DNA from 2 places in the Faecalibacterium sp. IP-3-29 genome. Region 2 is predicted to be linked to the other one. Evidence: riboswitches for the same ligand, from Rfam matches in the RefSeq annotation. Region 2 holds a riboswitch; the other holds the start of a gene.
The links. A riboswitch is a leader RNA that binds a small molecule or an ion and turns the genes downstream of it on or off. The one in region 2 is predicted to bind thiamine pyrophosphate.
Positions count from the first base shown of each region.

Region 1: it holds a riboswitch for thiamine pyrophosphate, as region 2 does, so the genes downstream of both, thiT (energy-coupled thiamine transporter ThiT) here and thiW (energy coupling factor transporter S component ThiW) in region 2, are expected to answer to the same signal.

Region 1 covers NZ_CP094471.1:1,035,873-1,047,128, forward strand. The annotation lists gene MTP40_RS04955 (recombinase family protein) at 1-295, shown strand, start outside; tRNA gene MTP40_RS04960 (tRNA-Ala) at 620-695, opposite strand; gene thiT (energy-coupled thiamine transporter ThiT) at 841-1,413, opposite strand; TPP riboswitch at 1,502-1,604, opposite strand; gene MTP40_RS04970 (sporulation transcriptional regulator SpoIIID) at 1,715-1,960, shown strand; gene sigG (RNA polymerase sporulation sigma factor SigG) at 1,997-2,761, opposite strand; gene MTP40_RS04980 (sigma-70 family RNA polymerase sigma factor) at 2,996-3,697, opposite strand; gene MTP40_RS04985 (sigma-E processing peptidase SpoIIGA) at 3,862-4,770, opposite strand; tRNA gene MTP40_RS04990 (tRNA-Asn) at 5,096-5,172, shown strand; gene MTP40_RS04995 (peptidase domain-containing ABC transporter) at 5,645-8,002, shown strand; gene MTP40_RS05000 (microbial anti-inflammatory protein) at 8,113-8,520, shown strand; gene MTP40_RS05005 (endonuclease domain-containing protein) at 8,977-9,342, shown strand; gene MTP40_RS05010 (hypothetical protein) at 9,522-9,977, shown strand; gene MTP40_RS05015 (HlyD family secretion protein) at 9,979-11,091, shown strand; gene MTP40_RS05020 (Ig-like domain-containing protein) at 11,128-11,256, shown strand, end outside.
Region 2 covers NZ_CP094471.1:292,292-311,412, forward strand. The annotation lists gene MTP40_RS01305 (dicarboxylate/amino acid:cation symporter) at 1-955, shown strand, start outside; gene MTP40_RS01310 (MATE family efflux transporter) at 1,136-2,485, shown strand; gene MTP40_RS01315 (hypothetical protein) at 2,514-2,897, shown strand; gene MTP40_RS01320 (YeiH family protein) at 3,198-4,238, opposite strand; gene MTP40_RS01325 (TPM domain-containing protein) at 4,334-5,128, opposite strand; gene MTP40_RS01330 (Trm112 family protein) at 5,141-6,241, opposite strand; gene MTP40_RS01335 (SPFH domain-containing protein) at 6,256-7,545, opposite strand; TPP riboswitch at 7,727-7,833, shown strand; gene thiW (energy coupling factor transporter S component ThiW) at 8,014-8,529, shown strand; gene thiM (hydroxyethylthiazole kinase) at 8,542-9,363, shown strand; gene thiE (thiamine phosphate synthase) at 9,350-9,982, shown strand; gene thiC (phosphomethylpyrimidine synthase ThiC) at 10,140-11,450, shown strand; gene MTP40_RS01360 (Cof-type HAD-IIB family hydrolase) at 11,629-12,447, shown strand; gene MTP40_RS01365 (3'-5' exonuclease) at 12,465-13,469, shown strand; gene MTP40_RS01370 (TVP38/TMEM64 family protein) at 13,609-14,211, shown strand; gene cysS (cysteine--tRNA ligase) at 14,679-16,076, shown strand; gene MTP40_RS01380 (hypothetical protein) at 16,207-17,160, shown strand; gene MTP40_RS01385 (J domain-containing protein) at 17,235-17,987, opposite strand; gene MTP40_RS01390 (DUF5685 family protein) at 18,095-18,934, opposite strand; gene MTP40_RS01395 (hypothetical protein) at 18,938-19,121, opposite strand, start outside.

The sequences.
Region 1 (11,256 bases), 740 kb from region 2:
CGCTCGGCCGCGGTTGAGCGAAAATCAAGTTCGTTTCTGGCTGACCCGGTTCCGCAAGCTCGACCCGAACGTGAAAAGCCACCGGGAAACGCTTATCAATACATTCGTGAATGCTGTTTATCTCTACGATGAAAAAGTTTTGATTGCATTCAACTACAAAGACGGCACAAAAACTATCACTTTCGATGAAATCGCCGCCCAAAATGCCCCAGAGGGCAATGGTTCGGATTTAGGTTGCTTCGCTCCACCAAGAACTCCAGTATCCGAACCGGGTACTGGAGTTTCTGTTTTGTAATAACCTTCCCGGAGGCTAGGCGGGTGGATTCGAACAGCATCGACCCGCCGAACAGTCCGGCGGGGAAAAAAGCTTTTTAGATGCGCGGCTTGCGTAATCCACCCGCGCCCATAAAAGACCGTCAGCGTAGAGATACGCTGGCGGGCCTTGGCATGGAGCTGGCGGCGCGGCGCGGAAAACACTGCAAGCGTTAAATCAGATAACGGTTTCGATTGAAATCGGGGGTGTCACTGGCCCGCCTGCATGGCGAGCGGTGCACCCCTGATCTTTTTGTCGGAACAAAAAAGAAAAGCACCATACTTCCTACGAAGTACAGTGCTTTTTTGGTGGAGAATAGCGGGATCGAACCGCTGACCTCTTGCATGCCATGCAAGCGCTCTCCCAGCTGAGCTAATCCCCCACATATTCGGTTGGTGTCCTGCGACGTGAATTATTATACCAGCCGGGCGGGCGGTTGTCAACACCCAATTTGAAAAAGTTTGCAATAACAAAAAAGCCCTGCCGGGCACAGAGCCGGGCAGGGCGCGGAACAAAGTGAGGATGGGTTAGGCCTTTGCGTGCTGGCGGTCAAAGATCTGCGGAGCCACGCGGCAGAGCAGAACGGCGGCCACCATGGTCAGCAGGGTCTCGGGCAGCATGTAGCTGCCGTTGTACACCAGGCTGTAAGTCCAGGCGGACAGGCCTTCGTTCAGGTTGCCCCAGACCAGCACACCGGACAGGAAGCTGCACATAAAGCGCAGGAAGCCTGCCATAAAGGTGCCCACGGCCACGCCGACCATCCGGTTCTTGAAGGGACGGGCAAAGAACTCGGCAGTGCCCAGTGCCATAAAGGCCACCAGGTAGTCCAGCAGGACTTCACCCAGGAAATACAGGAAGGTCGGGGTCGGGGGTGCCCAGAAGCCCAGCAGCATCTGCAGGCAGCCGTTGACAAAGCCGGTGAACAGGCCCCACTTCACGCCGTGGCGGAAGGAGACCAGCACAAAAGGCAGCATGCTCAGCAGGGTAACGCTGCCGCCGTTGGGCAGGGTGAAGAACTTGATGTTGCTCAGTACGGTGCCAATGGCAATCATCAGGGCGCACTCCACAAGAATGCGGGTCTTGGAATAGGTTTTTGACATGGGAGATTCCTCTTCTCAGATAATAGTACACAAAAACAAATGCACCTGCACAAAAAGGCAGGCGCATGGGCTTCGTTTGTGAAGAGGGTGGACCTTTCCGCAAACTACCTACGCCGGCATTACCCGGATCAGGTTCGAGGGTACTCCGCTCAGGTGCGGATCTCAGCTTTTCAGCGCCCCTGTTTTTATGTCCAGCTCCCAGTATAGCGGTCAGCGCCCAAATGTCAAGCCCCGGCGGGCATATTGGCGGCCGCTGGCTCATATTTTTTAGGGAGACCGCAAACAGGGGAGGCGTGACCGGATGAACGTGGAGCCGGAGCAGCGGGCGGCGCTGCTGGGAGAGTACATTGCAGAGCACAGTGCCACGGTGCGGGCAGCCGCCCGGGCGTTCGGGTGCAGCAAATCAACGGTGCACAAGGACGTATCCACCCGCCTGCGGGCCGTGGATGCGGCCCTGTTTGCCCGGGTGCAGGCCGTGCTGGCCCGCAACAAGGCCGAGCGCCATCTGCGGGGCGGGGCGGCGACCAGACGCAAATACAAAAAGTAGGAGAGCGGTGCAGGGAGGCCTGTGCCGCTCTCCTGTTTATTTGTGCCGGAACTGCTCTAGCGCGGCCTTTTCCAGCCGGGAGACCTGCGCCTGGCTGATGCCGATCTCCCGCGCCACCTCCATCTGGGTCTCGCCCTTGAGGTAGCGCAGCTCCATGATCCGCTTTTCGCGCGGGGTCAGCCCGGCCACGGTCTGCCGGAACTCCAACCCGCTGATCCAGCTGTCCTCGCTGTCCGGGTCGCGCACCTGATCGATGACATACATGGCATCGCCGCCATCGGTGTAAAGGGGCTCTTCCAGGCTGATGGGCTCCACCACCGATTCCAGCGCCGCGTTCACCTCCCGGCGGGAAAGCCCTGCCTGCCGGGCCACCTCGTCCACGGTGGGCTCCCGGCCCAACTGCTTTTCCAGCGTCTCCCGGGCCTGCATGGCCTTGTAGGCAGCATCGCGCAGGCTGCGGCTGACCCGCAGGGCGTTGTTGTCCCGCAGGAAGCGCCGGATCTCCCCGATGATCATGGGCACGCCGTAGGTGGAAAACCGCACCGGCTGGGCCGGGTCAAAGTTGTCGATGGCTTTGATGAGCCCGATGCACCCCACCTGAAACAGGTCGTCCAGATTCTCCCCCCGCTGCGCGAACCGCTGCACCACGCTCAGGACAAGCCGCAGGTTGCCCTCGATCATGGCCTGCCGGGCGGCGGCATCGCCTGCCCGCGCCCGGGTGAGCAGCTGCCGCTTTTCCGCTTCGGAAAGCACCGGCAGCTGGGCCGTGTCCACCCCGCATAATTCCACTTTGTTGTACATCCCCCGAACCTCCGGTTACGTTGATACCGGAAGTATGGGGTAAGAGGGCGGGGAAGATACATGGGAATTGTTAGCAGCCTCGCCCTCTCAGTCATTGCTTCGCAATGCCAGCTCTCCCAAAGGGAGAGCCTTTGGCAGGGCAACCGCAAGCAGGTGCTAAAGGCTGGGGCAGTCTTGGCTCCCCCTTTGGGGGAGCTGGCGCGTTAGCGCCTGAGAGGGTGAGCCAGCTGCCGGTTACTCCCGCTCCAGCACCTCTTTCAGCTGACGGATGATCCGCTTTTCCAGCCGGGAGATGTAGCTTTGGCTGATGCCAAGGGCATCGGCGGCTTCCTTCTGGGTGTGCTCCACGCCGTCCACAAGGCCGAAGCGCAGCTCCATGATCTGCCGCTCCCGGGGGGCCAGCTGCTCCACGGAGCGCCGGAGGGTGGCGCGCTCGGCGGCCTGCTCCAATTGCAGGCCCACAAGGTTTTCGTCGCTGCCCAGCACGTCCGAGAGCAGCAGCTCGTTGCCGTCGCCGTCGGTGTTCAGGGGCTCGTCGATGCTGGCCTCCTGCCGCCGGTTGGAGCTTTTGCGCAGGTACATCAGGATCTCGTTGCCGATGCACCGGCTGGCGTAGGTGGCCAGCTTGATGTTCCGCGCGGGCGTAAAGGTGTTCACCGCCTTGATCAGCCCGATGGTGCCAATGGAGATCATGTCCTCCTGCGGCACGCCGCTGTTCTCGTACTTTTTGGCAAGATAGACCACCAGCCGCAGGTTGTGGGTGATGAGGTCATCGCGCGCGGCGGCATCCCCCGCCATCATCCGGATCAGCAGGGCCTTTTCCTGTTCCGGTGTCAGCGGCGGCGGCAGGCTGGGCCCGCCGTTGATGTAGTGGGCGGCGGAAGGGGCAAGAAGCGAGAGGAAAAGGCGGCGTAGAAGTGAAATAAGACGATGCAAGATGGTTCCTCCTTTGACGGGTAAACCCTCTCCGTCAATGCTAACGCATTGCCACCTCTCCCGAAGGGAGAGGCTTTGGCATTTTGGTAGAGTTTGAGCAAAAGTAATTAGCAGAAGTGGCCCGATTTGCCAAGGGCTCCCACTTTGGGGGAGCTGGCACGACGCTAGTCGTGACTGAGAGGGTGAGCTTGCTGAAAATGGTCCCCGGCTTCCACCCCCACCAGCACATCCCACCCATCGGGCGGCGGGGGGAGGTCGGCGAAGGCGGCATAGAACCTCTCAGTCTCGCTTTGCTCGACAGCTCCCCTGGCAGGGGAGCCAAGAGAGGCTTTGCAAACCACAAAAGCTGCCGGGACGGCCGGCAGGATACAGTGCCCGGCCACGGTGGTGCAGGGGACAAGGCGCACCCCCAGCGCCGGGACGGGCAGGGGAGCGGCCCCGGCAAAGTGCTGCTCCAGATAAGTACCCAGGGCGGGCGGCAGGCGGCTCTGCACGGCACCGAACCGCACCAGCACCACCGCCCGGCCCGAAAGCGGCTCCTGCACCGAAAAGCCGGTGTCGCAGAAGGCCCGGACATCCAGCGCTGTGTCTGCCACGGTGAGCCGGGCGGGGAACACCCGCCCGCCGCCCCGGCCCAGAAAGCGGAGCACCCCCTGCACAGCCAGCACCACCCCGCCCGCGCCCGCCAGCAGTGCCCCCGGCGAAAGGGGTAGGTAGATGCAGCCGTTGTTGGTCTGTGCCCCGGGCAGCAGCAGCGCCCCCGCCAGCAGCAGATTTCCCGCGCAGAACCACCCAACAAGCCGGGCAAAGCATCTGACCCCGGGCCGGCCGTAGGCGGCGGCCACCGTGAGGGCGGCGGTTGACACTTTATATAAGAGCGCGGCAGCGTCCGGCGCTTCCGGGGCCAGCAGAGCCAACGAGGAAGCTGCCCCCGCCGCCCCGCCCAACAGCAGCCGCCCGGCCCGGCACTCCACCCCGGCCAGCAGCCCCGCCGCCAGCAGGAACAGCAGCGTGAGCGCAAAATTTGTCAGCAGCAGGACATCGAGGTAGATCACAGTCTTGATGGGCGGCACCTTCTTTCTGGTATTGATAGGGTAACAGAAGCGTAAGAAAAAGGATGTCGGAACACGGGCTCGCCCTCTCAGGCGCTAACGCGCCAGCTCCCCCAAAGGGGGAGCCAAGACTGCCCCGGCCTTTAGCAGCTGCTTGCGGTGGTCCTGCCAAAGGCTCCCCCCTCGGGGGAGCTGGCAAAGCCGCAAGGCTTTGACTGAGAGGGTTGAGCCCCTTTGAAAAACTTTTTTCACAAATTTCCAAAAAAGGCTTGCAAAAGGGAGCGGGAAGAGTTATAATACATCTCGCAGTCAATTGTGCGCTGCGCAATTGCGTTTTGAAAGATGTGCCTCTTTAGCTCAGTCGGTTAGAGCACCTGACTGTTAATCAGGGTGTCGCCTGTTCGAGTCAGGCAAGAGGCGCCATTAGGCGGCGAGGGCAACTTCGCCGCTTGTTTTTTAACCGGATGTTGTAACCAATCTGAGACTTTTTTCACAAAATCTTCAAAATTAATGATTTCTTAAAAAATGTCCTCTTGAAGATGCTGTCAGATTGTGGTATACTACACCCAAACCTTGGAACAGTTTTTAAACGTTCTGTGGTGATTGACTCAGATCAAAGGGTAGGCGCTCCCTTCTTTTGATAGCAGCGGACTTCTGCTTTGCCCTGGTTCTCCGCAGGGCAGGGCAAAGCAGAAGGCTATGCGCTGTTAAACCGGAGTGCAAAAAGAAAACCTTTTTCATTTGTCAGACCTACAGCCAAAACAACAGCAAACTGGGGCTTGTGCAAACAGACCGGGTGTGCTAGAATAAAAGCCGTAGTTTTGAAATAGACACAGTACATTGAAAAAGAGATCGTTTGCTTTTGGTTGTCGGTCTCTTGTAAAGGAAACATCGTATGCGTTATACCTATGTGCGGCAGCACGATTCTACGGACTGCGCGGCCGCTTCGCTCGCAATGGTGTGCCTCCATTACAAAAAGGAAATCACCATCACCCGCCTGCGGGATATGATGGGAACCGACATGAAAGGCACGAACCTCGTTGGCCTGCAGAAAGCAGCCAATGAGCTGGGCTTCAGCACGGCGGCTGTCCGTGTTGACCGCGAAAACTTTTTAAGCGATTTCACACTGCCCGCGATTGCGCAGGTCATTACCGACCAGGGCCTGACCCACTTTGTGGTCATCTTCAAAAAGACGACCATCAAGGATGACGATGCCCGCCGCAAGCATGTGGTGCAGGAAGAAGAACGCAAGGCTGATGCAAGCAAAAAGTACAAATGCAAGGATTATGTCGTCATCGGCGACCCTGCAAATGAACTGAAAAAAATCAGCCTGGATGAGTTCTATAAAAACTTCACCGGCGTGCTGCTGCTGCTGAACCCCACAGCGGAGTTCAAGGGCGGCACAGGCAAGCATAAGGTGGAGGGTAAAGAGGAAGCCAAGGCAGCCCGCAACAACATGTTGAAGCGGTACATGGATCTGCTGCTTCCCCAGAAAAAGCTGTTTGCTTACGCTATTCTCAGTTCAGTGATCCTGACACTGATCGGCATCGTGTCCACCGTCTTTAATAAGGCGATCATGGACGAGGTGCTGCCTTATGGGCTGAAAAACCTGCTCATATCGCTCATTGTCGTGTTCAGCGTGGTCAACCTGACCAGCACGCTGCTTTCGACCGTGAGACAGTGGATCCTGATCTTCCTTTCCATTAAAATCGATATCCCGTTGATGCTGGGCTACTTCGAGCATGTGTACAAACTGCCGATGAAGTTCTTTGCATCCCGTAAGACCGGCGAGATCACCACCCGCTATTCCGATGCAAGCACCATCAAATCGGTGCTGACCAGCATTGCAATGAGCGTGGTCATGGACATTGTGATGGCCGTGGGTACAGGTTTTGTTCTGTTCCGGATGAACTCCTCGCTGTTCTCCATTACCCTGTTTACCACCGTTCTGAGCCTGCTGCTCGTCATCATCTTCAAGCAGCCCTATAAGCGGATCAATGAAGAGACGATGGTACAGTCGGCGGTTCTGAACAGCCAGATGATCGAGAGCCTGCGCGGCATCGAGACCATCAAGTGCAACGCCTGCGAAGAGCGCGAGCTGGAAGCCCTTGAGCGTGAATACATCAAGAGCCTGAAGATCAGCCTGCGTTCCAGCAAGATCAGCACCGGCCAGAGCCTGATCTCCAGCGTGATCATGACCGTGTTGAACATGGTCACCACCTATGTGGGCATCACGCAGGTGCTGAATGGCCAGCTGACGCTGGGCGGCTACATGGCGTTCAGCACCCTTTCGGGCTACTTTACTTCTCCGGTGAGCGAGCTCATCAGTATGCAGATGTCCATTCAGGAAGCTTCCATCTCCATGAAGCGCCTGACGGAGATCATGGATTATGAATCCGAGCAGGACGATGACCGCGAGTACACCGAGATGGAGAGCATGGAGGGCGACATTGAGTTCAAGGATGTCACCTTCCGGTATGGCAACCGCACCCCGGCACTGGACCACATCTCCTTCACCATCCCGCAGGGGAAAAAGGTGGCGCTGGTTGGTTCCTCGGGTTCCGGCAAGTCCACCATCACCAAGCTCCTGCTCAAGTATTACGAGCCGGAGAGCGGTACCATCAGCGTGAATGGCGTTGATCTGGACGAGTACAGCAATGCATCCGTCCGCCGCTGCATTTCTTATGTCCCGCAGAACGTTGAGCTGTTCAGCAAGACGATCTTCGAGAATATCCGCATCTCCCGCCCCGAGGCTACCCTCGATCAGGTACGGGAGGCGGCCAAGAAGGCCGACGCACACGAGTTCATCCGCAAGCTGCCGCTGCAGTACAACACCTATCTGGAGGAAGCTGGCAACGGCCTGTCCGGTGGTGAAAAGCAGCGCATTGCACTGGCCCGTGCGTTCCTGAAGGATTCGAGCCTTTACATCTTTGATGAATCGACCTCCAGCCTGGACTTTGGTACAGAGAATACCATCTTTGATATGATCTATAACCAGCTGGCTGACCGTTCGATGCTGATCGTGGCACATCGCCTTTCCACCATCCGAGACTGTGACCTGATCCTGGTCATGGATCACGGCCAGATCGTGGAGCGCGGTACCCATGACGAGCTGCTGGCAAAGCAGGGCAAGTATTACGAGCTCTGGAACCTGCAGCAGGGCATCTTCCGCCGTAAGAAGGAAGAGCCTGCACCCGTTGCCCCCGCGGCAGTTGTTGAAGAAGACGACGATGGCGAGGCAATGACCTATTAAGTTGCAGCCGAGTGCGCACTCGGTTACATAAATGATCTTTGGATGGATGCGCAGCCGGAAAAAGATCGCTAAAATAAGTTTTTTCATTCATTTGAAGGGAGTAATTCATTATGATGATGCCTGCAAACTACTCTGTTATCGCAGAGAACGAAATGACCTACGTCAACGGTGGCGCTAACTTCATCGACGCTATCGGCGCTGTTACCGCTCCTATCTGGACTCTGGACAACGTTAAGACCTTCAACACCAACATCGTGACTCTGGTTGGCAACACCTTCCTGCAGTCCACCATTGACCGCACCATCGGTGTCCTGTTCAGCGGCAACACCACCTGGAAGGAAGTCGGCAACATCGGCAAGAACCTGTTCGGCACCAATGTTAAGGGCAACCCGATCGAGAAGAACAACTTTGGTGACTATGCTATGAACGCTCTGGGCATTGCTGCTGCTGTCTACAACCTGGGCGTGGCTCCCACCAAGAACACCGTCAAGGAGACTGACGTTAAGTTCACTGTCTAATTAGACGTGATCTGAAATTATGAAGCGTTGAGGAAACTGCACCGCCCTACTTGTTAGCGCGGGGCAGACAACAATGCCTCGTTATGGTGTGCCAGGAGGCGTGTGCCTCCTGGCACACCTTATTTTTATGTTGCTTATCGCGTTGCGGTAGGCAATTGTGTGTGGTAGAAGATTATGTTTATCCTTACAGGAATGCTCTTTACATAGTGACACTTTATCGCTGTGTGAGTGGCTTACCGTGAGCATCCTCACCCTCTCAGGCGCTTTGCGCCAGCTCTCCCGAAGGGAGAGCCCTTGGCATAGCGCAGTGTACGGCGGGTTTCCCTTTGCGTAGTGTGAACGCAGACTTGCCCACAGTGCAGGGAGTGAATCGTTCTGTCAAAACCTCCCACTTTGGGGGAGGTGGCAGCGCGTGTGCGCTGACGGAGAGGGTGAGCCCGGTAGAGGTATAAGCTGATGAAAAAGACGACAGTTGTCAAGAATAACGACATGCTGGATGTAGCCCGAAGACTTCGGAGGGAAATGACACCACAGGAGCAACGGCTTTGGTATGTTTTCTTGCGGAAATATCCGGTAAAATTCTACAAACAGCGGATCATTGAATCGTTTATTGTGGATTTTTATTGCGCGGATGCAAGATTGGTTATTGAACTTGACGGCTCACAGCATTATACTGAACAGGGGAAAGCTTACGATGAGGAACGAAGTGCTATCCTGCATGGCTATGGCTTGAAAGTTTTACGGTTCTCTAATCGGGATGTTAACAATCATTTTGATGCTGTATGCGAGACCATTGATAGGGAAGTACAAATTCGGATATAAAAGCAGCTGTGACCCTTTTTGTCAAGAGCTCCCACTTTGGGGGAGCTGGCAAAGCCGTTAGGCTTTGACTGAGAGGGTGAGACCGCTTTGAGGAGAGTCTTTGGCAAAACGGTAAAAAAGAATCTTTTCCCCCAGACAATTGCTTATTGCAAACAAAAAAGAAACAGGTGGACATTATTATGAGAGAGATCCAAGTTGCAGAAAACAAGACCCTGAAGCTGACCAACGTTCTGGCACGCAAGATCGATGCCAGCGAGCTGGGCAACCTGGGCGTGATCCTGACCCAGATGCAGAACTTTATCAAGAGCCACAGCGCCATGCCGGTTGGCCCTGTGATCCAGTGCGTCAAGTTTACCTCCGGCCCCAACCCGGAGCCGCAGATCTATTTTATGATGCAGGTCAACCAGCTCATCCCCCGCCTGGAGCCGGGCTACGAGCAGGACGCTGTGCTGCGGGTGAAGGGCTGCCTGTACGCCCACTTCACCGGCCCCATGGACCACAGCAGCCTTGCCAGCCAGAAGCTGAACATCTATGCCTACGAGCACGAGATCGAGCTGACCGGCACCGCCTACAGCATCTACGTCAATCAGGACAGCGAAAACGGTGTCATGGACGTTTTTATGGAGACGAAGTAATATGACCACTCGCATTCAGAATCTTTCCGACCTGCAGGACCGCCGCATTATGATGGAGAAGAAGCTGCCGGCCTTTGGCTACGCGCTCATTCTTCTGGTGGCTTTCCTCATGGTGTTTCTGGTGATCTGGAGCACCCAGAACAAGCGCACCTACGTCAGCCAGTCCACTGGCTCAGTGCAGGCGGCCAACAAGACCTATATCATGTCCAGTTACTCCGGCTCCATCACCGAGCTGAACATCTCGGAGGGCAGCTATGTCACCGAGGGCGACCTCATTGCCCACATCAAGAGCACCGATCTGGACATCCAGCAGGACAGCTACCAGAAGCAGCTGGACATCTACAAAAAGCAAAAGAGCCAGTACGAGAAGCTGCTCAAGTCCATTCAGGACGACAAGAACTACTTCAGCGAGACCGACATCGATGATCAGCCCTATTACTACCAGTACGAGAGCTACAAGAGCCAGGTCAGCCAGAAGGCGTTCGACGCTTCGCCCTATCAGGCCGCCGGTTACACCGACGAGCAGATCAAGACCATGATGGAGCAGAACCAGAGCGAGGTGGAGAGCCTGTACTACTCCACCCTGCAGTCTATTTCTGCCAACCTGACCAGCGTGCAGGCCAACATTGACAACATCGAGGCCCAGCTGGATGCCCTGAACACCGGCGCAAACGATTACTACATCTACGCTCCCACTTCCGGTGTCATCCACATGGACACCCCCTACAAGGTGGGTATGGTGCTCAGCGCAGGCTCCGCTCTGGCCACCGTTGCCAGCGAGAACAGCGACCTTGAGATCGTGGCGGCTGTCACCGTCAACGACCGGCCGCTGATCAACGTGGGCGACCCCTGCAAGATCGCCATCACCGGCCTGTCGGAGTATTCCTACGGCACCCTGACCGGCACTGTTACCTCCATCGACAGTGACGTGACCACCAACACCAGCGGGTCCTACTACAAGATGACCATCAAGCCGGACAACACCTATGTCGTGAGCACCAGCGGCGACAAGGTGGATCTCTCCAACGGCATGAGCGTCACCGCCCGTGTGGAGTACGATGAACTGACTTACTTTGACTATGTGATGGAGGCCCTGGGCGTGCTGTTCCGCTAAGCGCCCGCCGATTCCACGCCCAAGAGGTACGAAAGAATGAAACTGAACCCGAAACAGCTGGCCGCCAGCGCGGCTCTGCTGGGTGTGCTGGCCTGTGCCGCCGCCCTGCCTGCGTCGGCTGCCGGCCCTGTTACCACGCCGCTGGCCCTCACGCTGCCCAAGGTG
Region 2 (19,121 bases):
CGGCACCTACTCCATGGGCCTGTTCAACACCCACATCGAGGGTCTGGCAGAAGCCAGCGGTTCCACCGGTTCCAACCCCCTGAACGTGGTGCTGAACATCATCCCCTCCAACATCATCACTGCCTTTGGCAGCAATGGCGCTGTGCTTTCCAGCGTGTTCCTGGCAGTGGCCATCGGCCTGAGCATGAACACCCTGGGCGAGAGCCGCACCGCGACCCTGCGCCGCCTGCTGGGCGAGGTCAACGATGTGGTGGTCGTGTTCCTGAACTTCATCATCAGCAACTTTGCCCCCTTTGCAGTCTTTGTGCTGCTGACCCGAACCTTCGCCATCTACGGCATCGATTACCTCAAGCCCGCGCTGGTCTATGTGGTGATCACGGTGGTCCTGCTGCTGGCCTTTCTGATCATTGCCTACCCGCTGGTCATTGCACTGGGTGCCAAGCTGGACCCTTTCACCTTCATCCGCAAGATCGCCAACGTGGCAGTGTTTGGCTTCTCCACCTCCTCCAGCGCCGCCACCCTGCCCCTGAACATCAAGGTGTGCGAGGAAGAGTTCGGCGTGGATGAGAGCATTGCTTCCTTCGTCCTGCCGCTGGGCATGACCATCAACATGGACGGCACCGCCATCATGCAGGTCATTGCCACCGTGTTCATTGCAGGCTGTGCCGGTTACACCGTCACCCCCGGCCAGCTGGTCGTGGTCGCCCTGCTGGCCCTGCTGGCATCTGTGGGCACCCCCGCCGCTCCCGGCGCTGGGGCTGTCATCCTGTTCACCATCTTGTCCGGCATGGGCTTCGTCAACGACGGCGCTCTGCTGGCCTACTCCCTGATCCTGGCCATCAACCGCCCCATCGAGATGCTGGTCACCTCCCTGAACGTGGTGGGTGATGCAGTTGCCAGCATCTGCGTTGCCAAGAGCGAGGGCCTGCTGAACGAGAAGACCTTCAATAAGTAACAATACGCCGTAACAGGCGCAGCAAAAACTCCCATGCACAGCATCTTCCGATGTGAGCATGGGAGTTTTTTGCGTGGTAGTATTTGTGGGAAGAGTGTGGTATACTCGGCTCAGTTCAACAACTCAGAAGTCGTGAAAGCAAATGAAGCGGATACTACAATACAAGTACTAAGGAGGAATATGAGAATGTCGAAAGATGAGTATTTGATAACCGATGCGCCCCTCAAAGCGTTGACGGTTTTTGCAATGCCGATGATTCTTGGGAGTTTTTTTCAGCAAATATACAATATGGCCGACTCCATTATTGTCGGCCAGTTTGTTGGTTCTTCCGCACTTGCAGCTGTCGGTGCCTGTGCAGCATTGACCAATGTGTTCATTTGTGTGGCACTGGGAGCCGGCGTAGGTGCCGGTGTGCTGGTGAGCCGCTATTTCGGTGCCAAAGAATATGGCAAAATGAAAACCATTGTGTCAACGTCCTTGCTCAGCTTTTTGATTCTGAGCATTGTCCTTGGCGTTTTTGGCTTATGCTTTTCCCTTCCGATGATGCGGGACTTGCAAACCCCTCCCGACATTCTGGATGAGGCGGTGCTGTATCTGCGGGTCTATTTTGCGGGCTTTCCGTTCTTGTTTATGTATAACATTCTCTCCAACATGTTCACCTCCATCGGTGAATCAAGAATTCCCTTGGCACTCCTGATTTTTTCTTCTGTCCTGAATATTTTTATGGACCTTTGGATGGTTGCTGGGCTTGGTCTGGGCGTGTTCGGTGCCGCTCTTGCAACCTTGATTGCCCAAGGCATTTCCGCCATATTTTCCCTTCTGATTTTTCTTCATCGGATGCGGCGATACGAGAGCCCATTTCAACGATTTGACTGGCAGGGGCTGCAATCCATGCTGCAAATTGCCGTGCCGTCGATTCTTCAGCAGTCTACGGTGTCCATCGGTATGCTGATTGTGCAGGCAGTTGTAAATCCATTCGGCACACAGGCGCTGGCAGGCTATTCGGCGACGATGCGAGTAGAGAATGTGTTCTCTTTGATTTTTGTCTCCATCGGCAATGCGGTTTCGCCGTTTGTTTCCCAAAACCTTGGCGCAGGCAAGCCCCAACGCATCAAAAAAGGGTACCACGCTGCACTGGTGCTGGATCTGTGCTTTGCAGCCATTGCGTTTGTGGTCATTGAAGCGCTGCACACGCAGATTTCCTCGCTGTTCTTGGGAAAAGACGGAACGGCGTTGGCCTATCAGGTGTCTGGTGATTATATGAGATGGCTTGGTTACTTTTTCATCTTCATGGGTATCAAGATGGCAACCGATGGAGTCCTTCGCGGTCTCGGAATTATGCGTCCGTTCCTCGTTGCAAACATGGTGAACCTTGCGATTCGTCTGTCCGTTGCCCTGATCTGTGCACCGCGTTTCGGCATTGCCTTTGTCTGGCTTGCTGTACCAGCTGGTTGGCTTGCGAACTTCTTAATCTCCTATGGGGCTCTCAGGAGATCATGGCCGACTGATAAAATGGCATCAACCAGATAACTTCGCGTTTGTGGAGCGAAGCAGAACAATGAAAGCCCCAGTGGGGCTTTTAAGCGACAGAACGGTCTTGCGTAGCAAGATGGAGGGGCTTTGCCCCGACAAGTTCCAGTTTGCCGTACTCGGTTCCAGCAGGTTTTGGGGCAGACGCTCTCCAACAAGAGCACTATCGAAGTCCATCCTGCCTTTTGTGCTATATCCGCCTGTTCTTTCATGGGAGAGTGTGGTATACTCGTCTTGGGTCAATAAATCGGAAGTTGTGAACTTAGAATTAGAGGTGTTGAAAATGAAAATAATAATTATACTTATTGATTTACTGATGGCAACTGTTCTCTTTTTTGTTGGAAGATTTTTATCAAATCAAGGAATACAGAAAGAAGTGTGCTGTTTTTATCAGGAGATTATACTGGATTAAATACAGAGAAAATATGCAGAGTTACTGGAAAACGGATTAAGACATGGGCAATGCTCTTTTGTCTTGGCGGTATCATTGATTTTATCAAGCCGGGCGCAGGAATAATAATAGTTTCCGTTTTTTTTATTATCTTACTTGTATTTCATTTGGTTGATATGACTATAAATCGAGACAAGTACCGGGTATAAATTCGCGTTTGTGGAGCAAAGCGGAACAATAAAAGAGCAGTGCTTCCGGTGGGTGGAAACCCATTGGAGAGCACTGCTCTTTCTTTGTGGGAAAATTCAGCTGGCAGGAGCGTTACAGTGTGCCGTAGGGTGCAATGCCGATCATGTACTCAACACCAATGGCGACCAGAACGACCAATGTGGAGATGATGAAGCCGTGCAGCATGGGCTTTGCGCCGGAACGGCAGAGAGATTTGAAGTTCGTGTTCAGACCAATGGCCGCCAGAGCCGCGACCATCAGAAACTTGCTGATGGTCTTCAGGCCGGAAACCAGCCCGGCGGGCAGAAGGCCCAGACTGGTCAGCAGGGACATGGCAAGGAACGCAAGGATGAACCAGGGGAAAATGGAACGGATGCTCACCTTGACACCGTTGGCCTGGGCGCTCTCTTTCTTTTTCAGGTGCAGGTTGATGGCGGCAAAGACCAGAACAGCCGGAATGATCGCCAGCGTGCGGGTCAGCTTGACCATCGTTGCAAAGTCACCGGCTGCTTCACTGAAAGCGTAACCGGTGGCTACGACGCTGGAGGTATCGTTGACCGCCGTACCGGCCCAGAGACCGAATGCGGCATCGGAAAGCCCGAGCCACCGGCCAAGGAGCGGGAACACAACGATCATCACCGTATCGAACAGGAAGGTGGCGGACATACCGTAGGCGATGTCCATGTCATCGGCCTCGATCACCGGTGCAATGGCGGCAATGGCAGAGCCGCCGCAGATGCCGGTTCCGGCGTTGATCAGGCTGCTGGTTTTCCAGTTGAGCCCGAGCGCTCTGCCGATCAGCGCGCCCAGCCCAAAGCAGGTGGCCAGGGTGAAGAGCATGACCGTCAGCGAAAAACGGCCCACGGTCAGCACGGTGCGGATGTTCAGGCTGGCACCCAGAAGGACGATGGCGAATTTCAGGACCTTCTTAGAGGTGAATTTGATGCCCGGCGCGGTTGTTTTGTTGGGCTGGAAAAACGCATTGATGGCCATGCCGATAAACAGGGCGATGACCGATGCGCCAATGAGACGGAGCCCGGCGCTGCTTTCCAGCGTTTCCAGCCACTTGGCGATGCAGGCGATGCCCAATGCCAGTGCGGCTCCGGGGATCAGGGCGGTGATCTTCTTTGACATTCGTTGGGTTTCCTTTCTTTTGCATGTTACGCGGAAATAAAAACAAGCGAAAACCACCGGCAGAACCGGTGGTTTATTGCTGGAGAAAAGGGCGCTCAGAACGAGCCGCCGGAGGAGCCGCCAAAGCCGTCGCTGTCCACGGAGGAGCCGCCGGAGCTGCTGCTCTCCTCGTGGGGCGGGTCGTAGACCTGCACACGGTCGGTGTGGGTGTAGTTGTCCACCTGCACCCGCAGCTTTAAGCCTGCACCGATGTAATCGTTGGCCTCGGTCTTGAGCCGGGCTGTTTTCATCTGGCTGTACAGCACGCCGCAGACGATACCGGCAATGATCATGGGCACACCGATGACGATGAGGAGCAGGATGGGCCAGCCGCTGGTATCGTTGTCAACATCCAGCGGCTCGCCGTGCTCGGCGTAGAAATCCAGTGTGTCGGCGCACATGGAGAGGTACTCGGAGGCGGCCTCGGCCCAGTCGTCGTCCGAGAGATAGGGAACAACGGCATCTTCGATCTGCTCAATGCGGTAATCGGTAAAGGCTGTCACGCCGCCGCCGTAGGTGATGGTGACATACTTGCGGGAGCCGACTGCCAGCAGGAAAAGGATGCCGCTTTGTTCAGGGCCGCTGCCCAGACCGTTGGCAAGGTAGTAATCTTTGGCGTACTGGCGCTGGTCGGCATCGCCGATGCTGTCCACTACCAGAAAATATACGTCGCAGTCGTGGCCGTCGCTGGCGGCTTCGGCGGAAGCTTCCAGCTGGCTGTAAGTATCCGCATCGAACAGGCCCATCTCGTCCCGCACCAGCGGTGCGGCGGCAAAGGCGGGGATGCTCAGGCAGAGCGCCAGCACCAGTGCGGCCAGCAGGGCGGCAAAGCGTTTCGCAGTGTGTTTCATTCTGCCACCCCCTTATAACAACAGCAGGAACGCCAGCACTGCCATCAGGGGCAGGCTGATGCCCGCAAACCACGCGGCCACCCGGCTCTTGTCCACCGGCAGGTCGCCGATGAGCCGCCCGGTCTGCCCGTTCATGGCGAACAGGAAGTCCTTGTCCTTCCACCGGGTGTGGAGCATCCAGACCGGCAGCAGGGCGTAGTGGGCGTGGGTCATATCCACGTTGATGTTCTCGGAAATGGGGTGGATCTCGCTGTAGCCGCCGGTGGTGGCGTGGAGCGCATCGGCCGTGGAGTTGTACATCCGGCGGTAGGCGCGCTCGGCGCAGGCATCGGCATCCTCGTCATACCGGTCGGCCAGATAGCCGGGCAGGTAGGCCGTGGAGAAGGGCATCAGGTCACCGTAATCAAAGGGCTCAATGGCATCCATGTGGGTGTTGGGCATCTTGCTGGAGCCATCCACCGGCACCTTGGCAAAGGCGGCCGAGCCCTCGCGGCGCACATCGTAGTGCTGGGTGGTGGTCACCATGTAATCGCCCTCGCGGTGGCTCTCGGAGTTCTGGCCCTCGTACCGGCCGCGCGCGTCGGCCTTGGCATCGTAGAGCCAGAAGGGAACATATACGCCCTGGATCTCTGCGATGTGGTTCTGGCTCTTGAACGCCTTGGGCAGGAAAGCCTTGCCCTTGTAATATCTGGTCAGCTGGGCAATGGCGGTCTTTTTGTCCAGCTTGAAGGGCAGGATGTATTCCGGCTTCAGCTTGCCGGAGAGCTTGCCGCCCAGCACTGTGGGGTTGCCGCAGTAGGGGCAGGTGGTGGCGGCGGTGGTCTCATCACAGACCAGCTCGGCCCCGCAGGTGGGGCAGGAGTAGCTGTTCAGGCCCTCCGCCTCGGCCTCGCTCCACACCGGGCTGTCCTGCCGGGGCAGGCGGGCGGCTTTTTTGGCATCGCCCTCGGCGGCAGTGTCGGCAGCGGCCTGCTTTTTGGCGTAGCGGGCCTCGATGTCCTTTACGTCGTAGGCCGAGCCGCAGTAATCGCAGACCAGCTTGCCGCTGGCACCATCGTAGTGCAGGGGGCCGGTACAGGCCGGGCACTGATAATTCGTTGTCTTTTCAGCCATGCGTCAGACCCCTCTCAGGCCCCAAAGGGCTTGCCGCACTCGGGGCAGAACTTGGGCGGGTTGGCCGGGTCGGCGGGCACAAAGCCGCAGTTGGCGCACTTGGCGGCGGGCCGGGGTCTGCCGCACTCCGAGCAGAATTTGCCGCTGTTCTTTGCACCGCAGCTGCACACCCAGACAGCCGGGGCTTCGGGCCGGGGCTTGCCGCATTCGGCACAGAACTTGCCCGTGTTGCCGGTGTGGCCGCAGCTGCAGGTCCAGCCAGCGGCCGGTGCGGCCTGAGGCTGCGCGGCGGTCTGCTGGCCGCCCATCTGGTAGAGATCCCGGGCGTTGACACCGCCCGCTGCAGCAGCCTGGTTCATCCCCATAAAGGCCATGGCGGGACCGGCGGCGGTGTTGGAGGCGGCAGCCTGCATGGCGGAGGCCTGTGCGCCAACCAGATGCGCGGCGGCGCGGGTGGGGTCCATAAAGGCCGCACTGCGCTGCAGCTCCTTGATCATCTGCTCGTCCTCTTCGCTGGCCTTGACACCGGAAACGCCCAGAGAGACGATCTCGATGCCGCGCAGCCTGCTCCACTTGGCGCTCAGCTCCTGATTCAGGGCCTCGGCCAGCTCGGCGGTGTGGCCGGGCAGGGCGGAGTAGCGGATGCCCTGCTCGCTGATCCGGGCAAAGGCGGGCTGCAGGGCGGTCATCAGCTCGGTCTTGAGCTGGCTGTCCAGCGCGTCGCGGGTGTAGGCGTTTTCCACATTGCCGCAGACATTGGTGTAAAACAGGATGGGGTTGACCACCCGGTAGCTGTATTCGCCGAAGCACCGGATGCCGATGTCGATATCGATACCGGCGCGCTGGTCCACCACCCGGAAAGGCACCGGGTTGGGGGTGCCGTACTTGTTGCCGGTGAGCTCCCGGGTATTGATATAGTAGATGCGCTGGTCGGAACCGGCCTGCCCGCCAAAGCTGAACCGCTTGCCCAGCTCGGCAAACACGCTGTCGATGTTCTTCAGCCCGTCGCTGAGCAGGGAGGGCTGGGTGCCGGTGCTGTAGGTGTACTCGCCGGGCTCAGCACAGAGGTCCACCACCTTGCCCTGCTCCACGATCAGCACGCACTGGCCGTCGGCCACGGCGATCACAGAGCCGTCCGAGATGACGTTTTCGCTGCCGTGCCGGTTGGCGGAGCGGCCATTGGTCCGTTTCTGGCCCTTGACGGCCAGCACCTCCGCAGGCAGAGCGTCACAATAAAAATATTCCTTCCACTGGTCGCCCATCACGCCGGATGCCGCGCCCATGGCTGCTTTGATGAGACCCATAACTTCAATCTCCTTTTGTGCCGGGCAGTGCCCCAAAGCGGGGAATGGCTCCCCCGGGCGCTGCGAAATTTGGGACAAGTATAACATAATCCGGGAAATTGTAAAAGCGATTTGGCAAAAAGGCGAAAGAAAAACTTATTCTTGCTTTTTTGCCCCGGCGGGTGTACAATACCCTACGAGAAACAAAACACAGGGGAGCTCGTGAGGCGGGCTGAGAGGAAGTAACCAAACTTCGACCCTTGACCTGATGCGGATAATGCCGCCGTAGGAAGTCATAGGAAAATGATTTTTTGCAGGAGGCACCGCTGTGGTGTCTCCTGTTTTTTGTTGCCGCAAGCCGCCGCAACGGGCGGCTCCGGGCTGAGGGGGAGCGCCCTGAGCCTTGAAATGACTGCGATGGGAAGCCGTGTTCCGGCGTGAGAGGAGGCCAGCAAGCCTCGACCGCTTTTTGAGAAAGAGGAGTTTCCAATGAAAAAATTCTCTGTGAAAAAGCTGGCTCTCGCTGGAATGTTCTGCGCCCTGTGCGTGGTGGGCAGTGTGTTCAGCTTCCCGATGTTCGGCAGCAAGTGCGCCCCCGTGCAGCACATGGTCAATGTGCTCTGCGCCGTGCTGCTGGGCCCCTGGTGGGGCGTGGGCGTGGCCTTTGTGGCCTCGCTGCTCCGCAATATCCTGGGTCTGGGCAGCCTGATGGCCTTCCCGGGCAGCATGTTTGGTGCCCTGCTCTGCGGCCTGGTCTACGCAAAGACCAAAAACCTGATCGCCACCCTGGTGGGCGAGGTGTTCGGCACCAGCATTCTGGGCGGCCTGTGCGCTTACCCGGTGGCCATCTGCCTGATGGGCAAGAGCGCCGGTGACATCGCGTTCTACGCCTACATCGTGCCCTTCCTCATCTCCACCGCTGTGGGTGCGGTCATTGCGGGCGTGCTGGTGTACAGCCTACAGCACTCCGGTGCCCTGCGCTCCATGCAGAGCAGCCTTTCCTGACGGGGGTGCGTCATGTTTGCAGAGCAGTTTGCCAATGTCCGCACCAAAAGCCCCCTGATTCATAATATCACCAACTACGTCACCGTGAACGACTGCGCCAACATGGTGCTGGCCTGCGGTGCTTCGCCCATTATGGCCGACGATGCTGCAGAGGTAGAGGATATCACCACCATCTGCGGCGGGCTGAACATCAACATCGGCACCCTGAACAGCCGCACCATTGAATCCATGCTCAGGGCAGGCAAAAAGGCCAATGCACTGGGCCACCCCGTGGTGCTGGACCCTGTGGGCGCGGGCGCTTCCGCCCTGCGCACCGAGACGGCCTACCGCCTGCTGGACGAGGTGCGGTTCACGGTCATCCGGGGCAATATCTCCGAGGTAAAGACGCTGGCTTCCGGCGCGGGCACCACCAAGGGCGTGGATGCCGATGTGGCCGACAAGGTCACCGAGGAAAATCTGGACGGCGCGGTGGCCTTTGCCAAGGCATTTGCCGCAAAGACCGGTGCCGTTGTGGCCATCACCGGTGCCATTGACATCGTGGCCGATGGGGCAAAAGCCTACTGCATCCGCAACGGCCACCCAATGATGAGTGCCATCACCGGCACGGGCTGCCAGCTCTCTGCCCTGACGGCGGCCTTTCTCACTGCCAACCCCGGCCAGCCGCTGGAGGCTGCGGCTGCCGCCGTCTGCGCCATGGGCCTTGCGGGCGAGATCGCCCATGCACGGCTGACCCCGCTGGACGGCAACGCCACCTACCGCAATTACATCATTGATGCCATTTATCATATGACTCCGGCTCAGCTGGAAGAGGGTGCCAAGTATGAAGTGCGCTGAAGAATATATGCGGCTCTACGCCGTCACCGACCGTGCCTGGGTGGGCGGTCAGACCCTCTATCAGCAGGTGGAGAGCGCCCTGAAGGGCGGTGTGACCTGCGTTCAGCTGCGGGAAAAGGAGCTGGACGAGGAAGCCTTCCTGAAGGAGGCATTTGAGCTCCACGACCTGTGCAAAAAGTACAACGTGCCCTTTTTCATCAACGATAACGTGGACATTGCCATCCGCTGCCACGCCGAGGGCATCCATGTGGGGCAGGAAGATATGGCCGCTGCTCAGGTGCGCCAGCGCGTGGGCGATGAGATGATGATCGGCGTATCCGTCCACAGCGTGGAGGAGGCCCTGGAGGCCGTCCGGCACGGTGCCGACTGTCTGGGCGTGGGTGCAGCCTTCTCTACCCACACCAAGGCAGACGTGGACGTTCTGCCCGAGGGCATGATGAAAGCCATCTGCGATGCCGTGGACATCCCCGTTGTGGCCATCGGCGGCATCCACAAGGAGAACCTGCTCCGGCTCAAGGGCACCGGCGTGAACGGTGTGGCCCTTGTCAGTGCGATCTTCGGCGCGGAGGACATCGAGGCCGAGTGCAGGGAGCTGAAGGCACTGGCGGAGCAGCTGTAAGGCGGCTCGCCCTCTCAGTCATCGCTGGCGCGATGCCAGATCCCCCAAAGGGGGAGCCAATTGCGCACAGAGGAAAGGCTGCGCAAAAACCTATTTCCGGTACGTTCAGCGCGCAAAGCGCTGTTCAAGATAAAAGAAACATTTGGAGGAAAGTACCATGCAGAACTACACCACACAGATGGACGCTGCCCGCAAGGGCATCGTCACGCCGGAAATGGAGATCGTGGCCAAAAAGGAATACCGCACCACGGAGGAGATCCGTCAGCTGGTGGCTGAGGGCAAGGTGGCCATTCCCGCCAACAAGCACCACACCTGCCTGAACCCCGAGGGCATCGGCTCCATGCTGCGCACCAAGATCAACGTGAACCTGGGCGTTTCCCGCGACTGCAAGGATTACAACGTGGAGATGGAAAAGGTGATGAGCGCTGTCAATATGGGCGCGGAAGCCATCATGGACCTGTCCAGCCACGGCAACACCCAGCCCTTCCGCCAGAAGCTGACCCACGAGTGCCCCGTGATGATCGGCACTGTGCCCGTGTACGATTCCGTCATCCACTATCAGCGCGACCTTGCCACCCTGACCGCGCAGGACTTCATCGACGTGGTGCGCCTGCACGCTGAGGACGGCGTGGACTTTGTCACCCTGCACTGCGGCATCACCCGCAAGACCATTGACCAGATCCGCACCCACAAGCGGAAGATGAACATTGTCAGCCGCGGCGGCTCTCTGGTGTTCGCCTGGATGAGCATGACCGGCAACGAGAACCCCTTCTACGAGCACTTTGACGAGATCTGTGAGATCTGCGCCGAGCACGACGTGACCATCTCGCTGGGTGATGCCTGCCGCCCCGGCTGCCTGGCCGATGCCACCGATGTCTGCCAGATCGAAGAGCTGGTGCGTCTGGGCGAGCTGACCAAGCGCGCCTGGGCACACAACGTGCAGGTCATGGTGGAGGGCCCGGGCCATGTGCCCCTGAATCAGGTGGCCGCCAACATGGAGGTGCAGAAGAGCATCTGCATGGGCGCTCCCTTCTATGTGCTGGGACCCCTCGTCACCGACATTGCCCCCGGTTATGACCACATCACGGCTGCCATCGGCGGTGCCGTTGCCGCCATGAGCGGTGCAGCCTTCCTGTGCTATGTCACCCCCGCCGAGCATCTGGCTCTGCCCAACGTGGACGATGTGAAGCAGGGCATCGTGGCCTCCAAGATCGCCGCCCATGCGGCCGATATCGCCAAGGGCATCCCCCATGCCCGGGATATCGACGACAAGATGGGCGATGCCCGCCGCGTGCTGGACTGGGATGCCCAGTTCGCCTGCGCTCTCGACCCCGAGACCGCCAAGGCCATCCGGGATGCCCGCCTGCCTGAGGATGACCACAGCGACACCTGCTCCATGTGCGGCAAGTTCTGCGCCGTCCGCAGCATGAACAAGGCGCTGGCCGGGGAATACATCGACATCCTGTAACACAGCGTTTTCTTCCTTCTCAGCCGTCCGGTTTTGCTCGCCGGGCGGCTTTTTTGCTTGTCCCTGGGCGGGGAACGGGTTTCCTGCTTTACAGAAAAGGGAAAGCATTGTAAAATAGATGGGTAAGTAATAAAATATCCGGCGGGAAGCCCCTGCCTGAGAACGAGGAATAAAATTCATGGCAAGATCGAATATCCGGGTGCTGGCTCTGGACTTGGACGGCACCCTGACCAATGACGAAAAGATCGTTACCCCTCGCACCCGCGCGGCGCTGGATGCCGCCGCACAGGGTGTGACCATCGTGCTGGCCTCCGGCCGCCCCACGGCGGGCATTCTGCCGCTGGCAAAGGCGCTGGGGCTGGACAAAAAGGGCGGCTGTGTGCTGGCCTACAACGGCGGCAAGATCGTGGACTGCGTGACCGGCGAGGCCCTGTATCAGGTGCAGCTGGGGGCGGAGTTCGTCCCGGAGCTCTGCGAATTTGCAGCCCGGCAGGATGTGGCCATCCTGACCTATAACAGCGAGGGCATCGTGTGTGAGCGGGATCAGGACGTGTGGGCAAACAAGGAGTGCTTTACCACAAAGCTGCCGATGATCCATGTGGATGATCTGGCCTCCTATGTGGACTATCCGATCTGCAAAATGCTCATCACTCTTGACCCTGCCCGGCGGGATGCTGTCTGCGCCGCCGGAAAGGAGCAGTTTGCGGGCCGGATCGACCTGTACCCCTCCAGCCCCTTCTTCATCGAGGCCGTGCCGCTGGGCGTGGCAAAGGACAGGAGCCTTGCCGCTCTGCTGGAGCGGATGGGCCTGACCCGGGAGAACCTGATGGCCTGCGGCGACGGCCTGAACGACCGCTCCATGATCTCCTATGCCGGGGTGGGCGTTGCCATGCAGAATGCCGAGGATGCCGTCAAGGCTGTGGCCGATTACGTCACCGCCGCCGACAACAACCACGACGGCGTGGCCGAGGCCATCGAAAAATTTATCCTGAACTGAGAGGAACACAAACAACAATGCCACGCAATCTGGTTTTATTTGATCTGGAATGGAACATCGGCTATAAGCCGTACATCTTTAATTATCATGGCGTGCAGCAGACCTTCCGGGGCGAGATCATCGAGATCGGCGCAGTGAAGATCGACGAGGATGCCAACGTGCTGGATACCTTCTCCATCCACCTGCGTCCCCGCATTTTCCGCACCCTGCAGCACCACATCGCCAAGGTGACGGGCCTGACCCAGGCCGACCTGGACCGGGGCGAGCCCATCGTGCAGGGCCTGCGCCGCTTTATGCAGTGGTGCGGCCCGGATGCCGAGTTTGCCGAGTGGGGCATGGATGACGTGCCGGTGCTCAAGCAGAACCTTTTCCTCTGCAATCTGGACGAGAGCCGCCCCACCCAGTGGTATGATCTGCAGCAGATCTTCCTGCGGGAGCACCCCCGCAAGGAGGGCGAGGGCATGACGCTGGAAAGCGTTGTGACCCGGATGGGCATCCCGATGGAGCGCCCGTTCCACGATGCCCTGTCCGATACCCTTTACACCGCCGATGTCTGCCGTAAGCTTGACCTGCGGGCGGGTCTGGCGGCCTACCCCACCGAGGAGGAATCTCTGCGGGCAAGTCTCTGCCCCGCCCCCGGCGATTACCGGGACTTCCGGGTGTTCCGCGGCTATGTGGAGCAGTCCACCTGGCGCAGCGACCCAAAGATCATCACTGCCAGCTGCCCGGTGTGCGGCGGGGATCTGCAGCCGGATGATATCTGGCTGAAAAAGGGCAACAGCGGCTGGTATACTCTGTCTGTCTGCCCTGCCTGCGCCGGTACCGGCAATGAGGTTGGAAAGGGCGTATTCCAGCGCTATAAGCTGGCCCGGCGGGACGGCCTGCACTGGAGCTTTGCCCGCTGCGTCCAGATCCCGGACGAAGCCGGGCTTGCCCGCTGGGAACGGATGCGCGCCCAGCAGATCGAGCGGATGCAGGCCCGGGCCGAAAAGGCCGCCGCTGAAGCCGCCGGAAAAGCATAAAAATCCCCGCCCTGTGCAGGAAAGGCCCCCGCAGTCTCGTAGTATAGGTGATAGGACAAAAAAAGCTCGTATTTTGTTCACGGGCGTGTCATAGAAACCGGATATACTAAAGAAAAATGAGAGGGAAGGAACACGCGGGATGGAAATGACGATGATAGGCTGGCTCCACCAGCTGGGAACGCTGGAATTCTGGGAGGCCCTGCTGGAAGGCTTTGGCGACCTTGGCCCCATTGCGCCCGTGATCCTTGCGATGGTGGAATCCTTTTTTCCACCGCTGCCGCTCATCGCCATTGTGGCGCTGAATGTTGCGGCCCACGGCGGGCTTCTGGGCTTTGTGTACAGCTGGGCCGGGGTGATGCTGGGCGGCACTGTGATGTTCCTGCTCTGGCGGCGTGTCGTCAAGCGTTTTTTCTGGAAATTTGCCCGCCGCTCGGCCAAGCTGCAAAAGGCGGAGCAATGGGTCAGCCGGTTCGACACAGCGTCCCTGTTCATGCTGTCGCTCCTGCCCTTTACGCCCTCGTCCTTTATGCACTTTGCCTTTGGCATCTCTGATTTTGACGAGAAGCGCTACCTTGTCACCATGCTGCTGGGCAAGGGCGTGATGGTGGCCATGATGGCCCTTTTCGGGCAGTCGCTGGTGTCTGCCATGAAGAACCCGTTCTACCTCGTGCTTGCCATCGCCATCTGGGCGGGAATGTACTTTGCCAGCAAGCACTTCTGTAAAAAGCACGAGATCGATTGAATCGGCGCAGAGCTGCCGCTGAAATGCCAGCGCCTGCGTTCTGCTTGACTTCTCCCCCCGGCCCGGCTATAATACAGATGTATCAGGAAAAATGCGTTTACCCGGGCAGAGTAGCGCAAAGGTGAGCTGGACAGAGAGAACGGGCCGTTGGCTGGGAGCCTGTTTGCAGCAGCGTGTGTGAAGTGCGCCCGGGCAGCACGCCGCGGGAAACCTGCTGGGGAGTATCGCAGCGCGGCAGCCGCCGTTATCGGCTTTGAGCGACAAACAGAAGTGGAACCGCGATTTTGAAAACCGCCTTCGAAGTGATATGCGATATCATATTGCTTTGAGGGCTTTTGTTTTTTCAGGCAGATTCGCAGGAGCTGCCCTCTTTGCCAAGGGCTCCCCTATTAGGGGAGCTGGCGAGTGAAGCGAGACTGAGAGGTTCTGCTGCGGCTTTTGTTTGCCCTACAAGAAGGAGAGTTCTTATGCAGATTTTCAACACCCTGACCCGCCAGAAGGAAGAGTTTGTGCCGCAGGTGCCCGGCGAATACCGCATCTATGTCTGCGGCCCCACCGTTTACAACTATATCCACATCGGCAATGCCCGCCCGCTGATCGTGTTCGATACCCTGCGCCGCTATCTGGAATACCGCGGCAACAAGGTCATCTATGTCTCCAACATCACCGATATTGATGACAAGCTCATCAAGAAGGGCCAGGAGGAGGGCACCTCCATGAAGGAAGTGGCCCAGCGCTTTGAGGCCGAGTACCTCAAGGATGCCGCCGGTCTGAACTGCAAAAAGCCCACCGTCCAGCCCCGTGCAACGGAGCACATCCAGCAGATCCTGGACATCGTCAAGGACCTGATCGATTCCGGCCACGCCTATGTCGCCAAGAACGGGGATGTCTACTTCCGCGTCAAGAGCGACCCGGAATACGGCAAGCTGAGCCACCTCAAGCTGGACGATCTGGAGAGCGGCAACCGCGAGCTGCGCAGCCAGATGGAGGATGACCTGAAGGAAGACCCCGCCGACTTTGCCGTCTGGAAGGCTGCCAAGCCCGGCGAGCCCGCCTGGGAAAGCCCCTATGGTATGGGCCGCCCCGGCTGGCATATCGAGTGCAGCGCCATGAGCCGCACCCATCTGGGCAAGACCATCGACCTGCACTGCGGCGGTCAGGATCTGATCTTCCCCCACCACGAGAACGAGATCGCCCAGAGCGAGTGCGCCAACGGCTGCGAGTTTGCCCACTACTGGATGCACAACGGCTTCATCAACGTGGATAACCAGAAGATGTCCAAGAGCCTGCACAACTTCTTCACCGTCCGCGATGTGGCAGACCTCTACGGTTACGAGCCCATCCGCTACTTTATGCTGACCGCAGGCTACCGGATGCCCCTGAACTACACCGTGGACCTCATCGAGAGCTGCAAGAACAGCCTGGAGCGCCTTTACACCTGCCGCGAGAACCTCGATTTTGCCCTGAGCAAGACCGCGTTCGGCACCGATGAGACCCTGACCACCAAGGCAGACGAGGCCCGCGCCAAGTTCTGCAAGGCCATGGACGATGACCTGAACACCCCCGATGCGCTGGCTGCCGTGTTCGATCTGGTCAAGGAGATCAACACCCTGTCCGCTGCCTCCTCCAAGGCTGCGCTGGAGGCTGCCGCCAAGGCGTTCGATGAGATCACCGGTGTGCTGGGCCTGATGTACAACCGCAAGAAGGACGAGGTGCCCGCTGAGGTGACGGAGCTGGTGGAAAAGCGTGCCGCCGCCAAGAAGGCCAAGGACTGGGCCGCTGCGGATGCCATCCGTGCGCAGCTCACCGAGATGGGCTGGGCTGTCAAAGATACCGCCCAGGGCCCGCAACTGAGCAAAATTTAACTTGAATCCCGTTATTGACCTGTACGGTACAATGCGGTAAAATGAGGGTGCGGGAACACTGTGCTGTGTGTTCCACGCACCCTTATTTTTGCATGATACAAGAACCTATATAAAAGGAGGTCTTTGGCTGATGAAAATCAAACGGCTGATCTCATTGCTGCTGGCGGCAGTGTTCGCCCTGAGTGCGGCGGCCACACCGGCGCTGGCGGCTTCGGCGGGCAGCGCACTGCCTGACCTGACCACCGCAGGCGTGGGTGAGACCAACAGCGTTGTCTCGATCCGCCTGACCGCAGACGGGGATCTGACCTATGGCTCCCCCTTTACCCTGAGCGTCCAGACCACCCCGGCAGATACCCAGTATATCGGCGTGGTGATGGGCACCAGCGGCGAAGCGCAGGGCTATGTGACCCTGATCCTTTCGGGCAAGATCCGCACCCTGCTCAAGATGATCCCCCTGCCGAAAAAGATGTCGGCGAACCCTGAGCAGGAAGAGGAGTTCAACATCTACGCCTACATTAAGCAGCTGATCGACGGCAACGACGTGAGCGTGCTGCTGCGGGTGGCTGATGAAGTGGTCTCTGTGATGGATGTCCTGAAATTCTACATCCCCACGCTGAAGGATGTCTCCACCGGCATGAAGCTGGCGCTGGAGCTCATCCGCAAATATCTGCCCGAGGGCGTGTTCAGCCGCATCTATCTGGACGAGCAGCCCACGGAAGCCGGCAGCTATGTGGGCGGTGCTGTGGCGCTGGAATCCGGTGATGTGAACACCGCCGGTATGGCGTTCTTCCGCATCAAGCCCAAGAGTGCAGGGGTGCGTGTCTACTGGGCACAGGAGCTCCCCGCCAGCATGACTGCGGCAGAGGCCCAGAACTACAACGTTGCCGCAGTGGTCGAAAGCGACGGTCAGGTGGTCGAGGGCGGCAAGGTGACCTACACCTATAAAAAGAAGAGCGGTCTCTTCGATTTCCTGGGCACGACCCAGAGCGGATTCCCCACCGAGCCCGGCGAGTATGTCCAGACGGCCAAGGCCGCCGGAAACTACTCCAGCAGCGAGATCAGCCGGACCATCGTGATCCGATAACTGAATCAGCAAAAAACCTCCCTGCCACGCCGGCAGGGAGGTTTTTTTGTTTGTTCTTACATCCTTATTGGCGCTTACATCCGGAACCGCCAGCCCCAGCCGCCGCCACAGCAGCAGTTGCACAGCAGGTTGAGCAGGATCATGCTCCAGCACCAGCGCATCAGGCCGCCGGGCTGGGCGTAGGTGGTCTGGGTGCGGTAGGTGCGGCCCGGGTCCTGCAGATTGCGCAGGTTCATCTGGTACTCGGTGTTGCCAGGCTCCATCTGGGCGGCGCGGCGGGCATCCTGCAGGGCATCGATGCTGTTGCCCAGGCCCTGATTGGCCAGCGAGGAGAGATAGTACCACCGGGCGGTGCGCACGGTGATGCCGTCCAGCACGCGGCGGGCCTCGGGGTAGCGCTGGTTGACGATGAAGTTGCGTGCGGCCTGCATCTCAGGCGTGTCTGCACCGTTGTAGCCGGGGCCGCGCTGCTGCTGATAATTGCCGCCAAAGCCGAATCCGAACCCGAAGGGGTCATAACCGAAGCCGAAGTCTCCGAAATCCCCGTTGGAGTAACCGTTCTGCTGGTACCCCTGCTGATAGCCGCCGTAGGAGGGGCCGCTCTGCTGGCCGTAGCCGCCGCCGTAGCCGCCGCCCATCTGGGGGCCGGTCTCGCCCTTGGTGATGGCATCGTATGCCGCCTGCACCTCCTTGAAGTGCTCTTCGGCGGTGGGGTCGTTGGGGTTCAGGTCAGGGTGCCAGCGCTTGCACTTGGCACGGTAAGCCTTTTTGATCTCGTCTTCACTGGCACCGCGCTGGATGCCCAGAACCTCATAGGGGTCTCTCATCGGTCTACTTCCTCACGTCTCTATTACCATCTGTGCGGCCATTGTGCCGCACAAGCAATCTCTAGTGTACAGGACTGGAACGGAAAAATCAAGGAAAACCGCCGGGATCAGGCGGTTTTGTCCTTCTTTTTTGCGTTTTTGCAGTGATATTTGAGCCACACGCCCGAATACAGGATGTTGCGCAGAAGGTCAACGTCCTCCACACAGGGCAGGCGCTCAAAGCTGCGGGCGCAATTGGCCAGCAGCAGCTCAAAGATCTCCCGCATCTCTTCCTCGTACCCGGGTTCTCTGCTCAGGGTACGCAGGGGATTGTATGCGCCCTTGCGCTCATCCCGGGCCAGGTCGTCATAGGCATCCAGCAGGTAGATATACTTGCCCAGGTTGAAGCCGATGCTGCGCAGTTCCGGGGACCAGTGGTCCTGCCTGTAATCGAACAGCTCGGCCATCAGTTCCCCAAAGCAACCGGAAACGGCATCCAGATCCTCGCTGCCCTCGGCTTCGTACCGGGCCAGCCGATCCAGACAGGTGCGGATGGCGCTGCACTGGCGGGGCCAGCGGGCGGCGGCCTGCTGCGTGGGGGCAGCAAGCATCTTTTCAAAGCCCAGGCCCAGCAGGCTGTGGTCATCGTTCCACTTGTCCTGCGCGTTGTAGTAGTGCAGGGCCACGCTCAGGTCTGCACAGTAATCGGTGGGGCCGCTGGAACGCCACTCCACCTTCCGGATGGGGTGGATGGGGCAGTGGTCACAGCCTGTCGCACAGGCGCTTTCGCCCTCGTACAGGCTGCACAGCAGCAGATCCAGAAAGGTCAGGTCATAGCTCAGGGTCAGCCGCCCCCGGGTGCCGTGCAGCGCGCCGATGCGGCGGCAGAGCCCGCAGTAGGCCGCGCGGTACCGCGCCTGTGCCTCCGGGCTGAGCGCGGCCTGATTCGGGATAACATATCCGAACATGGCTCAGCTCTTCTTGATGAACTGGGTGCCGCAGCGGGGGCAGGAGATCTGGATGCGGCCGCGGCCGCGGGGCACGCGCAGCTTCTGGCGGCACTGGGGGCAGCGGTAGTAGTGATAGACCTTGCGGTTGGCCCACTGCTCCTTCCAGCCCTTGAACTTGTTGTCCACCCGGTCCTTCAGGGTGTAG